DNA from 2 places in the Sphingobium sp. DN12 genome. Region 2 is predicted to be linked to the other one. Evidence: riboswitches for the same ligand, from Rfam matches in the RefSeq annotation. Region 2 holds a riboswitch; the other holds the start of a gene.
The links. Region 2 has a riboswitch for S-adenosylmethionine ahead of ACI6S0_RS11950 (threonine aldolase family protein). Riboswitches for the same ligand answer to the same signal wherever they lie in the genome.
Positions count from the first base shown of each region.

Region 1: it holds a riboswitch for S-adenosylmethionine, as region 2 does, so the genes downstream of both, ACI6S0_RS10120 (homoserine O-succinyltransferase) here and ACI6S0_RS11950 (threonine aldolase family protein) in region 2, are expected to answer to the same signal.

Region 1 covers NZ_CP173717.1:2,152,630-2,159,993, forward strand. Annotated here, with positions in the region: gene ACI6S0_RS10095 (rod shape-determining protein) at 1-246, shown strand, start outside; gene ACI6S0_RS10100 (NAD(P)/FAD-dependent oxidoreductase) at 370-1,596, shown strand; gene ACI6S0_RS10105 (hypothetical protein) at 1,998-2,639, opposite strand; gene ACI6S0_RS10110 (2'-5' RNA ligase family protein) at 2,843-3,346, opposite strand; gene ACI6S0_RS10115 (sugar transporter) at 3,454-3,873, shown strand; gene ACI6S0_RS10120 (homoserine O-succinyltransferase) at 3,884-4,810, opposite strand; SAM-I-IV-variant riboswitch at 4,850-4,958, opposite strand; gene mltG (endolytic transglycosylase MltG) at 5,019-5,990, opposite strand; gene fabF (beta-ketoacyl-ACP synthase II) at 6,100-7,359, opposite strand.
Region 2 covers NZ_CP173717.1:2,519,737-2,527,100, reverse strand. Annotated here, with positions in the region: gene ACI6S0_RS11970 (heme exporter protein CcmB) at 46-693, opposite strand; gene ccmA (heme ABC exporter ATP-binding protein CcmA) at 684-1,301, opposite strand; gene ACI6S0_RS11960 (metallopeptidase family protein) at 1,298-1,705, opposite strand; gene ACI6S0_RS11955 (4a-hydroxytetrahydrobiopterin dehydratase) at 1,746-2,036, shown strand; SAM-I-IV-variant riboswitch at 2,072-2,180, shown strand; gene ACI6S0_RS11950 (threonine aldolase family protein) at 2,238-3,284, shown strand; gene ACI6S0_RS11945 (hypothetical protein) at 3,315-3,812, opposite strand; gene ACI6S0_RS11940 (patatin-like protein) at 3,809-6,142, opposite strand; gene ACI6S0_RS11935 (endonuclease/exonuclease/phosphatase family protein) at 7,097-7,364, opposite strand, start outside.

The DNA of each region.
Region 1 (7,364 bases), 370 kb from region 2:
GGCCAGATCGTGATGGCGGTGATGACCGCGCTGGAGCAGACCGCGCCCGAATTGTCGTCCGATATCATCGACGAGGGCATCACCCTGACCGGCGGCGGCGCGCTGCTGCGCCGGCTGGACGAGGCGCTGTCGGAAGCCACCGGCCTGCCGGTGCGGATCGCCGACACGCCGCTAATGTGCGTCGCCATGGGTGCCGGCAAGGCGCTGGAAGATCGCGCCTATGAAGGCGTGCTGACCATGTCCTGACCGGCGCGCACCGCCCCGACGATGGTTGGCGGGCATCGCTTGCCCGCCCCGCCACATCGGCGCTTGCCAGCACCGCCAAATGCCGCCAAGCAAAGCCCCGGATAAAAGAGGATGAGCGGGCGGATGAGCTATTATGACGTTCTGATCGTGGGGGCCGGCCATGCCGGCGCGCAGGCGGCTATCTCGCTGCGGCAGCACGGTTTCGAAGGCTCGGTCGGCATGATCGGCGACGAGAAGGATCCGCCCTATGAGCGCCCGCCGCTCTCCAAGGAATATTTCGCCGGCGACAAGAGCTTCGACCGCATCCTGATCCGCCCCGCCCCCTTCTGGGACGAGCGCAAGATCGACATGCTTCTGGGCAAGCGGGTCAGGAGCGTCGATCCGGTCGGCAAGTTCGTCACCGTCGGCGACGAGGAAATCGGCTATGACAAGCTGATCTGGTGTACCGGCGGCAGCCCTCGGATGCTGACCTGCAGCGGCGCCGAAGCCGCCAATGTCCATGCCGTGCGCCGCCGCGACGATGTCGACGCGATGATGGCGAAGATCGACAGCGTGAACCATGTCACCATCATCGGCGGCGGCTATATCGGGCTGGAGGCGGCCGCCGTCCTTTCCAAGTTCGGCAAGACCGTGGTGCTGCTCGAAGCGCTCGATCGGGTGCTGGCCCGCGTCGCGGGTGAGGATCTCTCGCGCTTCTACGAGGCGGAACATCGCGCCCATGGCGTCGACCTGCGCACAGGCGCGAAGATGGACTGTATCGCGGTCGAGGATGGCCGGGCGACGGCAGTGCTGATGCAGGATGGCGAGCGGATCGCAACCGACATGGTGATCGTCGGCATCGGCATCGTGCCTGAAACCGGCCCGCTGATCGCGGCCGGCGCGGCCGGCGGCAATGGCGTCGATGTCGACGAATATTGCCGCACCTCGCTGCCCGACATCTATGCCGTGGGCGATTGCGCATCGCACGCCAACCGCTTTGCCGGCGGCGCGCAGATGCGCCTCGAATCCGTCCAGAATGCCAATGACCAGGCCAAAACCGCCGTGGCCCACATCCTCGGCAAGGAAGAGGCCTATGACGCCGTCCCCTGGTTCTGGTCGAACCAATATGATCTCAAGCTCCAGACGGTGGGCCTGTCGACCGGCTTCGACCAGACGGTGCTGCGCGGCGATCCGGCCACCCGCAGCTTCTCGGTCGTCTATCTGAAGGGCGGCAAGGTGATCGCGCTCGACTGCGTCAATGCGGTCAAGGACTATGTCCAGGGCCGCGCCCATGTGCTGTCGGGCGCCCATCTCGACCCCGGGCAACTGGCCGATGCCGGCATTCCGCTCAAGGAAGTGGGCCTGGCCTGATCGGTCGGCGACGACGCGACAATCGGATTTTCCTACGAAGTTCACAGTGTCGTCGCCCCGTTTTGCGCCATTTTCCCGGCATAGGGTCATCGGAAAGCGACGGCGGCGCGACAATCGCGCGCCTGTGAAGCGACACCGACGCGCCAGCGAAGCGACGATCAGGCGACCATGACGCGACAGACTTGTTGCGGCAGGCTGTGGCAATGCGGTCGATGTGGGAGCGACAAGAGCGGCCAATTCCATCCCACAGGATGGACCAGAAAAATGCCGAGTAGGAAAGACGGCCGGGAAGCCGGCCGCTTAGCGCGCTCGATAATCGGAATCTCCCGTTTTTTTTTGAACCCGTCGCTCCTATGAGCGGCAAGTCGAAAGTCGGATGCCCCGATCGGACGAATGCTGATCTAGGCTCGTCCTTGATCCAAAAATACTCGCACCGCATGAAAGGCGCAGGGAACATCTTCCCAAAAACCCGATGGCTCGCGTGGGAACCTATCACTAATGTCAGCCAGAACCGGCGCGGCGTCTGGCGCAGCCAATCGCAGCAGCCAGCGGTCTAGCTGCACCCCGGCTCGAGCCGCGCCACAAAGAACACTCTCGGCATCCCATCCGATCCAACCTTCATCTGCTTCTGCAAGATCTCTCGCCAGGGCCAGTTCAAACCACGCTCCGACGAACATTTCGATCACAGCTTTTTCATGCGGTGGCCAGGAGTCCCATCCCGCGAGCGCCAGCTTGCCCAGCACGATCTCGGGATTGTTGGCATTCGCTGGATCAGACACTGACACGTCCAGAATGCGCGGCAGCAGATAGCGAAAGTCTTGCTCGTCACCAACCGTCAGGAACGCACCCGAAACATAGCGCCAGAGAGCCATACCGCTGATTTCACGCAATGGGGTAGCGAGCAAGACATCTGTGCCGCGCGTATCGATACAGCAAGGGCAGCCTTCGATCCTCGACGGCGCCGGCATCTCGAAAGTGCGATAGACGGCGTCCAACGCCTCGCTGGCGCGGACCATCGCTTGAGCTAATACGCCCTTGTTCATGAGGCCAGAATGACCGGCAAACGGGCGCGATGCGAGCAGAATCTGACGTTTCCCACTCCCCTCCCTTTCAGGGAGGGGCCGGGGGTAGGTGCGCCGCGTTGCGGCGGCCTACGGTCGATCGGGCAGAAGCTCGCTGCGCTCGCCACCCACCCCAACCCCTCCCTGAAAGGGAGGGGCTATCTGTCGTCCCCATTCTGCCGTCGCTACCCGCGAAAGCGGGTCTCGTTTGCCAGTTCCCATGGTCCGCCGCGATAGTGCCAGGCGGCCAGGCCTGCGATTGCGATCGGGCGGGGATGGAAATCGGCGCGCAATCGGTCGGCCAGCGCCCGCGCGACCCTGGGCTCCACCTTGTTCTGCACGGTCAGATGCGGGCGAAAGCCGGCCTGGTCCTGCGGCGTCAGCAGGCCGGTGAAGGCGTCCGCCAATTCGCCACGCAACGCCGCCAGATCGGGACTGTCGATGCGATAGGCGACCCCCTGCCCCAATAGCAGCACATCGCCCAGCCGCGCCCGTGGCGCCGGGCCGGCGCATATCTGTTTCATCCGCGTCCTGAGTTCGGGCAGCAGCGAAGGCGGCAGATGATGGAACAGGGTGACATGCGCCGGCACCTGATTGCGTTCGGGCGGAAAATGGGCGCGGCGCAAGCCATCCGCCCAGGCGAAATCGGCAGCGCCCAGCAGCGCGGTGACGATGATCGGATCAGCCAGGACCGCCTCCCTGCAACGCGATGGCGGACTTTCGCCCGGCCGGGACAGGCTATATGATGACAGATGCCGCGCCCGGCAAGCAGGCGCGGACCAGGAGGGGAAGCATCATGCGCGCACCGGCATCCTTCGTCATCATCGCCGTCATCCTGCTGCTATGGAACCTGATGGGCGTCGCCGCCTTCGTCATGCAATATGGCGCCGACCTCAGCGAACTCGCCAGAACCGATCCCGACACCGCCCGCGCCTTCGCCCAGATGCCCGGCTGGGCCTGGGTCGTCTATGCGGTGGCGGTGGGCGCCGGCACGCTGGGCGCGATCGCCCTGCTGCTGCGCCGTCGCGTCGCGGTGCCGCTGTTCCTGCTGTCGCTGCTCGCGGTGATCGTCCAGTTCGGATACACATTCCTTGGCACCGACCTGCTGGCGGTGAAGGGCGCGGGCGCGGCGATCTTCCCGGCCGTCATCGTCCTGATCGGCATCGGCCAGTGGCTCTACGCCCGCAGCCAGGCGGCCAAGGGTCTGCTGCGCTGATCGGCGCCGATCAGGCCGCGCTCTGCAATATCTCCTGGCCGATCATGTCCACGTCGAACGGCGCGGTCTGGTAGAGATCGTTGATCCAGTTGCCGAACAGCAGATGGGCATGGCTGCGCCAGCGATTTTCCGGCGGCCGGGTCGGGTCGTCATCCGGGAAATAATGGGCCGGCATCTGGCGGCCGCCGTCGCGCGCATATTCGTCGCCCAGGGTGCGCGTGTCATATTCGACATGGTTGAACATGTGCAGGAAGCCATGGCGCGGATCATGGACCAGGCAAGGCCCGGTCTCCGCGCTGTCGGCCAGCAGTTGCAGCCCGCGATCGACCGGCAGCGATTCGCGCCGCACTTCCGACCAGCGCGACACGGGGATCGAGAAATCGTCGGAAAAGCCCCGCAGATAGGGCGAGGCCGGAGCATGGTTGCGATGGCGGAACACGCCGAACGCCTTGCGCTCCAGCGCATGTTTCTCGACCCCGTGGAAATGATGGAGCGCCGCCTGCGCCGCCCAGCAGATGCTGAGCGAACGATGCACATGGGTCTGGGTCCAGTCGAAGATGGCGCGCAGTTCCTGCCAGTAGCTCACCTCCTCGAACGGCAGATGCTCGACCGGCGCGCCGGTGATCAGGAAGCCGTCGAACCGCTCGTCGCGCACATCGGTCCAGGCGCGATAGAAGGACTGCATATGATCGGCCGAGGTGTTGCGCGACACATGGTCGCTGATCCGCACCAGCGTCAGTTCCACCTGCAACGGCGAGGCGCCAAGCAGCCGCGCAAGCTGCGTCTCGGTATCGATCTTGTTGGGCATCAGGTTCAGCAGCGCGATCCGCAGCGGGCGGATATCCTGCCGCACCGCATCCGCCTCGCCCATCACGGCAACGCCCTCGGCTTCCAGCGTGCGGCGGGCGGGCAGGTCGTCGGCAATCTTGATCGGCACGTCTCGTCAGTCCTTCCTGGCGGGGCGACGATCGGTGGCTGAGGTCCGCTTTGTTGCCGGATCGGCCACATCCTCCCGGATCGGGAGTGCCACCTTGCCCGGAACGGCAGGTTGGCGTTGGGCGTCGCCCCAACTCTTGATGCTGGACTATCCCTAGCGCGCGCCGGACCATGTGGCAAGCCCGGCTATATATCGGCCAAGCCGGGCTTTACAGCTCGCCCCGCGCGCGGCGGATCTCGAACCACTTCCGCACATTCTCATTATGCTGCTGATAGGTGTCGGCAAAGATATGGCCGCCCTTCCCGTCCGCGACGAAATAGAGCGCATTCGTCTCCGCCGGGTGCAGCACCGCCAGGATCGACAGCCGACCCGGATTGGCGATCGGCCCCTTGGGCAGGCCGGTCATCGCATAGGTGTTGTAGTCGTTGACGTCGGCGATCTCGGACTTCTTGATCCGGCGGCCGAGCGGCTTGCCTTTGGTGATCGGATAGATGATCGTCGGGTCGGCCTGCAGCATCATGTTCTTGCGCAGACGGTTGCTGTAGACGCCGGCGACCATCGGCCGCTCCTTGGCGATCGCGGTTTCCTTCTCGACGATCGAGGCGAGGATGATCGCCTCCTGGGGCGACTTGGCGATCGTGTTGGGCGCGCGTTCGACCCAGAGCTTCGCCAGCGCCTTGTCCATCGCCGCCTGCATCCGCTTGAGCACCGCGGCGCGCGGCTCGCCCTTGTCGAAGGCATAGCTGTCGGGGAGCACGCTGCCCTCTTCTGGCACCGCGACATCGCCGGTCAGCTCGTCATTGGCCATCAGCCGTTCCTGCACCAGGATCGACGGCATGCCTTCGGGGATGGTGACCAGCCGGGTCAGCGTCTTGCCGCCCTGCAGGATGGACAGGATTTCGCGGTTGCTGGCGCCTTTGGGCACCACGAACTCGCCGGCCTTGATCGGCTTGGCGCCGCCAAAGACCTTGGCACGGGTCAGGAAGGCATCGGCCGAACGCACCGCGCCGGCCGATTTCAGCAGCACCGCTGCGTCGGACAGGGTCGATCCCTCCGGCACGACGATGCTGATATCCTGGGTGGCCGGCCCCGTCTCGGTCCAGCCATGGACGAAGCGGAAACCGACAAAGGCGATGACGGCCAGGCCGATCAGGAGGATGATGCAGCCCAGTCGCCGCACCGGATTTGCGCCGGATCGTCTTGCCATCATCCCAACTGCCCGACCCAAATAATGCCCAACCGGCTATGGCTTACATGATCCTCCCCTTTTCAGGGGAGGATCAGGCGTATCAGATCGCCTTCATGATGAGCGAGGCGTTGGTGCCGCCGAAGCCGAACGAGTTGTTCAGCACCGCGCGCACCTTGCGCTCCTTGGCGACGTGCGGGACCAAGTCCACGCCCTTGCAGCTTTCGCTCGGCTCGTCGAGGTTGAGCGTCGGCGGCACGATCTGGTCGCGCATGGCGAGGATGCAGAAGATGCTCTCCACCGCGCCTGCGCCGCCCAGCAGGTGACCGATCGCCGACTTGGTCGACGACATCGACATGCTGCCCAGATGATCGCCGAACAGACGCTTGACCGCGCCCAGCTCCAGCTCGTCGCCCAGCGGGGTCGACGTGCCATGCGCGTTCACATAGTCGATATCTTCCAGGCTGAGGCCCGAACGCTTGAGTGCCATCTGCATCGAACGGAAACCGCCATTGCCTTCCGGGTGCGGCGCGGTGACATGATAGGCGTCGCCGGTCAGGCCATAGCCGATGACTTCGGCATAGATTTTCGCGCCGCGCGCCTTGGCCCGCTCATATTCTTCCAGCACGACCACGCCCGCGCCTTCGCCCATGACGAAGCCGTCACGATTGACGTCATAGGGACGCGACGCCTTTTCCGGCGTGTCGTTGAAGCCGGTCGAGAGCGCACGCGCCTGGGCGAAGCCGGCGATGCCGATCGGGCAGATCGCGCTTTCCGCGCCACCCGCCAGCATCACGTCGGCATCGTCCATCGCGATCATGCGCGCGGCGTCGCCGATCGAGTGGGCGCCGGTCGAGCAGGCGGTGACGACGGCATGGTTCGGACCCATCAGGCCGTATTTGATCGAGACCTGGCCCGAGATCAGGTTGATCAGGCGACCATGGACGAAGTGCGGCGAAACGCGGTTGGGGCCCTTGTTAGCCAGCACCAGCGATTCGCTTTCGATGCCCGGCAGGCCACCGATGCCCGAACCGATCGAGCAGCCGGCGCGCAGGCGCTCTTCTTCCGACATATTGTCCAGGCCCGCATCGCGCAGCGCCTGGCTGGCGGCGGAAATGCCATAGACGATGAACGGATCAACCTGGCGCTGGATCTTGTGGTCGACGTCCAGCGAGGCGTCATAGCCATATTCATGATCCGCCGGCTTCACTTCGCAGGCGATGCGGCACTTGTAATCGGTGGCATCGAAGCGGGTGATCGTCGCCGCGCCGGATTTCGACGCGATGATGTTCTTCCAGGTGGTTTCGACATCCCCGCCAAGCGGGCTTACCATGCCAAGGCCGGTTACGACGACGCGACGCATATGCT
Region 2 (7,364 bases):
CCATTGCGGCCCGCCAATGTCAACGCCCTGCGCGTTGCACAAACCTCATTCCCGACCCGCGCGGATCGCCGCGCCGCCCGCGATCGGCGTGATCGCGACCAGCAGCAGGGAGGCGGCGCCCAGGAATTTGAACGCGGCGCCGCTGCCGTCGCCCAGCGTGCCCGCGCCAAAGATCAGCAGCGGCACCGCCAGCGGCAGGGCGAGCAGGCCCGCCAGCGCGCCCGACGAGCGCAGCCCGGCGGTCAGGGTCGCCACCAGCAGGCCAAGCGCGGCCAGCGCGGGCGTACCGATCAGCAGCCCGGCCTCCAGCGTCAGGATCGTGGCGCCGTCCAGCTTCAGCAGCGCGGCGGCGGGCAAGGCGGCGATCATCAGCGGCGGACCGAAACCCAGCCAATGGGCGATCAGCCGGGCGATCACCACCATCTCCTCGCTGATGCCGCGCAGCGCGATCTGGTCCAGGATGCCGGCATCGCGATCCGGCGCGACCAGCCGGTCGACCGGCAGCAGGCTGGCGAGCAGCGCCGCGATCCACAACATGCCGCCACCGGTGCGGGCGAGCAGGGCGGCATCGGGGCCGACCGCGAAGGGATAGAGGCTGGCGACCAGCAACAGGAAGGCGACCGGCAGCCACAGGCCGGCCGAGCGCCAGGCCTGTCCCAGGTCGCGGGCGACGAGCAGGGCGATCAGTCGCATGACGCCTCCTGCGCCGGGTCCGGCACATGGGCGGCCATGGCGATCCGCACCGGATCGGTCAGCGGCAAAGGCTGGTGCGAGGCGGCGACGACGATGCCGCCGGCCGCCAGATGGTCTGCCACCGCGGCGCCGAGCAGCGCGACCGACGCATCGTCCAGGCCATTGGCCGGCTCGTCGAGCAGCCAGATATCCGCGCCGCTGGCGATCACGCGGGCGAGCATGGCGCGCTTGCGCTGGCCGGTGGACAGCATGCGCACGGGCACATCGCGCAAGGGGGCGAGCGCCAGGGCGTAGAGCGCGCGGTCGAGCGCGGCCGCATCCACCCGGTCAAGCTGTGCCCAGAAGCCGAGTGCGCGATGAAGCGGCAATTCCATGTCGAGTGCCAGCCGCTCGTCGGCCAGCGCGACGCTGCCCTGGCGGTCGATCGTCCCGGCATAGGCGGGCAGCAGTCCGGCGCACTGGCGCAGCAGGCTCGACTTGCCGATGCCGTTGGCGCCGTGCAGCAAGGCGCTGCCGCCAGCCGCCAGCACCAGGTCGACGCCGGCAAAGAGCAGGCGTCCGCCGCGCAGACAGGCCAGGCCCGACAGGCGCAGCGCCGCGCCGCTCATGGGGCGACCATATCCTCCAGCACATGCATGTCGATGTCCGACAGGCCGAAATGATGGCCGATCTCATGCACCACGACATGGGTGATGAGCGCTTCGAGCGGCACGCCGGTTTCGACCCATTCGTCGAGCAGCGGGCGGCGGAAAAGATGCACGGTCGGCGGCAGGTCGCCGGTCTGCGCCTCCTGCCCGAAGGGACGGCCGCTATAGAGGCCGGTCAGGCCGAACGGATCGTCAATCTCCATCTCCTTCAATATATCGGCGTCGGCGAAATCCTCGACCAGCATCACGACATTGGAGAGATAGGAACGGAAGGGCTCGGGCAGGCGGTTCAGGGCCTCCAGCGCGAGTGTCTCGATTTCCTGTGGGGTAGGGGCGAAGCGGAACGATTGACCAGTGTCAGGCATGGCTGTCACATAGGCGAAAGAAATAACGCAGGATAGAGAAATGCTTGCCAGACTGAACGAAACGGAACGGGCGATCGCGCTGGCGGATTTGCCCGAATGGACGGCGGTCGCCGAACCGGACGGGATCGCGCGCAGCTTCACCTTTCCCGACTTCGTCGCCGCCTTCGGCTTCATGACGCGGGTGGCGCTGCTGGCGGAAAAGGCGGACCATCATCCCGAATGGTCGAACGTCTATAACCGGGTCGAAATCACGCTCACCACCCATGATGCCGGCGGCCTGTCGCAACGGGACATCGATCTGGCGAAGGGGATAGAGGCGCTGCTGCGCTGACGCTTGACGCGGCATCGCCCGGCCGATAATCGCCCCGGCAACATCAAGAGTCGGGCCAACGTCCGACACCAACCTGCTCCCCGAGCAAGGTGGTGCCTTTCGAAAGAGGGGGATGTGGCCGGACCGGCAATCCAACGGGACATGCAGCCACGACGACGTTGATCCGATGCTTGGTCACACACCAGCAGACGGAAGCATGACGTGCCCATTTCCACACAGCAATTTGCCAGCGACAATTATGCCGGGGCCTGCCCCGAGGCGCTCGACGCGATGCTTGCGGCGAACAGCGGATCGGCAACGGCCTATGGCGAGGATGAATGGACGCAGCGCGCGGCCGACAATTTCCGCACCCTGTTCGGCGGCGATGCGGAGGTCTTCTTCGTCTTCAACGGCACGGCCGCCAATTCGCTGGCGCTCGCGGCGCTGTGCCAATCCTATCATAGCGTGATCTGTTCGGCGTCTGCCCATGTCGAGACCGACGAATGCGGTGCGCCCGAATTCTTCTCCAACGGGTCGAAGCTGCTCGCCGCGCCCTCGGCCGACGGCAAGCTGACGCCGGATGCGATCCGGCAGCTCGCGACCAGCCGGTCCGACATCCATTTCCCCAAGCCGCGCGTCGTCACCATCACCCAGCCGACCGAGACCGGCCTTGTCTACACGGTCGAGGAAGTGCGCGCGATTTCCGCCGTGTGCCGCGAACTGGGGCTGAAGCTGCATATGGACGGCGCCCGCTTCGCCCATGCCTGCGCCAGCCTTGGCTGTGACCCGTCGGAGATCAGCTGGAAGGCGGGCGTCGATGTGCTCTGCTTTGGCGGCACCAAGAATGGCATGGCCGTGGGCGAGGCGGTGATCTTCTTCGATCGCGCGCTGGCGCAGGATTTCGACTATCGCTGCAAGCAGGCGGGGCAACTGGCGTCGAAGATGCGTTTCCTATCGGCGCCCTGGATCGGCCTGCTGGAAAGCGGCGCCTGGCTGCGCAACGCTCGCCACGGCAATGATTGCGCGCGCCGGCTGGCGGCGGCGATCGCCGACCTGCCCGATGTCAGCCCGATCTTCCCGGTGGAGGCCAATGCGCTGTTCCTGTCGGCCCCCGCACCGGTGCTGGATGCCCTGCGCGCGCGCGGCTGGCGTTTCTACACCTTCATCGGCGGTGGTGCGCGATTCATGTTCGCCTGGGATGCACAGGTGGAACGGGTCGACGAACTGGCCCGCGACATCAGGGAAGCCTGCCTGGCAGTCGCCGCCTGACCGGATGGCGCTAGTGCGGGCGAGGCGGCCTCAGGGTTCCTCGCCCTCGATGCGGGCGTCATAACTGCTCAGCGCGCTGATGACGTCCGGCATCTTTTCGTAGCGCTTGCGCAGCAAGGCCAGCTTCGCGTCGGTGCCGGAGCAGAGTTCGGCGACGCTTTCCTCGATATAGGCGCGCCGTTCCGCATCATAGGGTTCCTCGCCGCGGAAATGGTCGCAGCTGTCGCGGTCGACCATGAAGGCGGTGACTTCGCGCGGGAAGGGGGCGGGCTGGGCTGCATTGCTGGACGGCGGCAGGTCGAGCGAATTGGTCGGGCCGGGCGGGCCGACGGTGACGATCGGCGCCGGGCGCGAGGGCAGGACGGCGGGCGGAGCGGGCGGCGGCGGATCGGGCTGGACGACGGCAACGGCCACCTGCTGCGGCGTGCTGACCGGGGCGGCCTGTGCGCTGTCATCGGACGAGCCCTTGCAGCCGGTGACGAGCACCAGCGCCAGCATCATCGGAAACAGCTTCAAACGCCCCTTCACCCGATTTCCTCCCGCAGTCCGGCGATCAGATCCGCAACATGCGGCAAGCGCGACTCTTCCTCGTCGAGGATCGCCAGAAACGCTGCCCGCCTATAGTTGCGCAACGCCCCTTCGGGAAGACGGGTTGGGGCAGGAATTGCGGAAATTACGATATCCAGCAGACGCTCCACCCCATGGAGCCTGCCCCACAGATAGTCATTCTCCCGATAGACCCGGCTGAAGAAGGCACCAAAATTGTTGAATTCTATGCCTTTTAGCGTGGCGTTGGCGCCGCCGGCGCGGATGGCGGTGCAATCTTCGGGCGAAATCCGGTCGACCTTGATCGGATCATATTCATCGACAGCGTCACCCTGAAGCAACGGTAGGGTCGCGATGTCGGAGAAGGGGAAGCCGAGATAGGCCAGCAACATGGTGCGGCGCCCGGCCTTGGGCAAGTTGGCGAGCGCTTCGGCCAGCAGCATGTCGGCGGCTTCGTCGCGGGCGCGCAGGCCGCGCGCCTGCGCCATCGCCTCCAGCGCGGCACCGGCGTCGGTCGGCACCTGCGCCGCGGCGGCGCGGACATGATCATTGTAGAAATCATTGCCCTCGCATTCGGTATAGAGGGCGAGCGCGCGATAGATGGCGTCGTGCATCGCCTGCACCGCTTCGCTGTCGGCATCGGCCTCCAACTCCAGCGTCTCGGCCAGCCGCCGCGCCAGGAAGCGCAGCCGGCGGATGCGGAAGGGGAGGTCATGGGTGCGGAAGAAGAGGACGGGCGCGGCGGCGGAGCCGGCATCCTCGGTCAACTGGTCGGCACCGATCGCGCGCACCTGCTTCCAGATCGCCTGGCGATAGGCTTCGCGCATCATCGGCGCATCCTCGCCGCTCAACTGGAACAGACGCGCGGCCAGATCCTCGACGATACCCGACAGCTTGAGATGGGCATAAGCGGGGAAGGCGAAACCGGCCGAGGCGGCGGCACGCTGCTGCGCCTTGCCGCGCCAGGCCGACAGGCGCGCCGGCGTGGGCCGGTCGAGGAACAGCATGCGGCCGATAGCCCCCTCCACCTCCGCCTCGATACCGGGGCGCAGCGCCTGGATGATCCGGCCCATGCGGCGGATGCGGGCGGAATGGCGGTCGATCGCCTCCAGATTGTCGCGGATCGGCTGTTCGCGCGGAATGTCCGACAGCGCGCCGAAGATGGTGCGGAAAAAGCCGGGGAGCGGCATATTCTCGCCGATCGGCGCTGCTTCCTCCTCGCCCTCGCGGTTGAGGTGGATCGACCGGTGGCCGGGCTTGGGATCGATATAGACGAACCGACGGTCGACCTCGCGCCGCGACGGCCGGTTCTTGAGCGCGCCGATCGCCTGGGCGAAGGGGGCGTTGGCCAGCACCGATCCGTCGATCAGCACCGCGTCCTCCGCCTCGCCCCGTGCCGCCCGGCGCGGCAGTACGCGCGCCAGGAAGGCGTCGCGGCCGGGCCAGGCGCGGTGGCGGCGCTTCAGCACCCGGTCCAGCTCGCGCACGGTGAAGGGCGGGAAGGCGCCGGGGAAGCTGGCGGTGGCGCGCGCGGCAAAGACCAGCTCGGCCGGATCGGCAAAGCCGCTGGCGCTGCCGCCCCGGCCGCGAAAGCCGATCGACAGCCGATGTTCGGTCTCGATCACCTGGGGCGGGCTGTTGAGGCTCAGGCTCTGCACATGGCCGTCGAAATCGGTGACGGTGACGAACAGGTCGAGCGGATGGCCGTCGGGCAGCAGCGACGGGCCGGCCGGCGTCGCCGCCATCGCGTCGAACGCGTCGAGCAGCATGGTCGAGAATATCGCCCCGCCAAAGGGCGGCTCGAACCAGCGCGAGCGGATGAAGCGCGACAATTTCATCCGCACCTCTTCGCGCGTGTCCGGGGCGACGGTGCGCTCGACCGCGTCACCGGGGCGGCGCGCGGCCATCCATACCAGCGGCGTCGCCCAGAATTTGGTCAGCGCGCGGGCGGGGCGGGCATCGGGATCGAGCAGTTCGTCGACATCGGCATTGTCGAGCCACAGCGCGGTCAGCGGTTCCAGAGACTGGCCGGTCTCGATTGCCTGGGCCAGGAAGATGCCGTTGATGCCACCCGCGCTGGCGCCGGCGATGATGTCGGGCAGGATGCGCAGCCGCGTGCCGCTCGCTGCCTCGATATCGGCGAGCAGCCGATGATAGACCGTCTCGCTCGCCTCCTGCGGCGCCACCCCGTCATGAAAAGCCCGGCTCGCCCGCGTCAGGTGCCAGATTTCCTTGGTGATGCCGTGCATGTAGACGGCCAGGCTGATCCCGCCATAACAGACGAGCGCGAGGCGTAATTCCTTCTCCCTCATGGGGATAGGGATCGCAAAGCCAGGCCGCCTTGTCGAGAGGCGGAATGTCCCACCCCCTGTCCGAAAGCGGGAAGGGGGCGGAGGTGGGTGGCTAAGCAACGGCCTGTTTTCCACCGTCATCCCCGCGCAGGCGGGGATCCATCTCCCCAGCGTCGGACCAGATGCAAGGTCAGGGGATGGATTCCCGCCTACGCGGGAATGACAAAATGGGTTGGGGAGCGGACTGTCCGAAAATCCTCCCCAAGCTTGCTTGGGGAGGGGGACCGCCGAAGGCGGTGGAGGGGCAATAGCGTTGCGCTTGCGCCATTTCCCCTCCGTCAGCGCTTCGCGCTGCCACCTCCCCAAGACAAGCTTGGGGAGGAACTGGGAACGACCAAAAATGGTCGATTTATGGCGAGCCGCTAAAAGCCTAGCGCCTTGAATAAAGCGTTTTCCTCTTCATCACTGATGCGTCGGGTGCGCAGGCTATGTATCTCATTTATCAGCAATCCGCGCCTCGTTATTTTCCCAGTAAAATCAGCTTCGATCAATTCGCTCGAAATTCCGGGATGGTAGAGCGCGCTGTAGAATTGGTCGCTTAAACGTCTATTTCCAAACATGATGGCGATGCCTCTTCGACTGCACTCAGTGCTGACAAGCGCAAAGCCGTGCTCGAATGTGCCGATAAGGATGCCTTTCCACCGCACCGAAGTGCCCCACCAGCCCGGAAACCCGCGCGGGATTTGACACATTGACTTCGGCGCTTCGACAGGTGGTGCGCACGACATCAAGGAGAGGAGCAGTAAGGCTATTGAAGGACCGCGCATCTCACACCTATGCGTGATCAACAGGCCATCTGCAAATTCCGCCCCCCCCCCATTGAAGTGACTGGTTTGAGGCGCCGGAAAAGCGACCACGAATGGCAAAGAATGGCCGTCTTCAGACCCTCTGCCGTCCCCCCAACACGCGCCGCATTCACCCCAGCTTGAACTCCGCCCAGATCGGCAGATGGTCCGACGCCTTGCGCGCGGCGGCGCTTTCGTGGACGCCGCTGTCGACCAGGCGGATGCGGCCGCAATGCATGATCCGGTCGAGCCGGGCGACCGGGCGGCGGGCGTGGAAGCTGCGGCCGCAGGGTGCGAAGCTGTAATGGCGGGCAAAGTCGGCGAGGCAACCGCGTTCGGCGCTCCATTCGTTGAGGTCGCCCATCAGCACCGTCGGCAGGGCATGGCCCTGGGCCGCG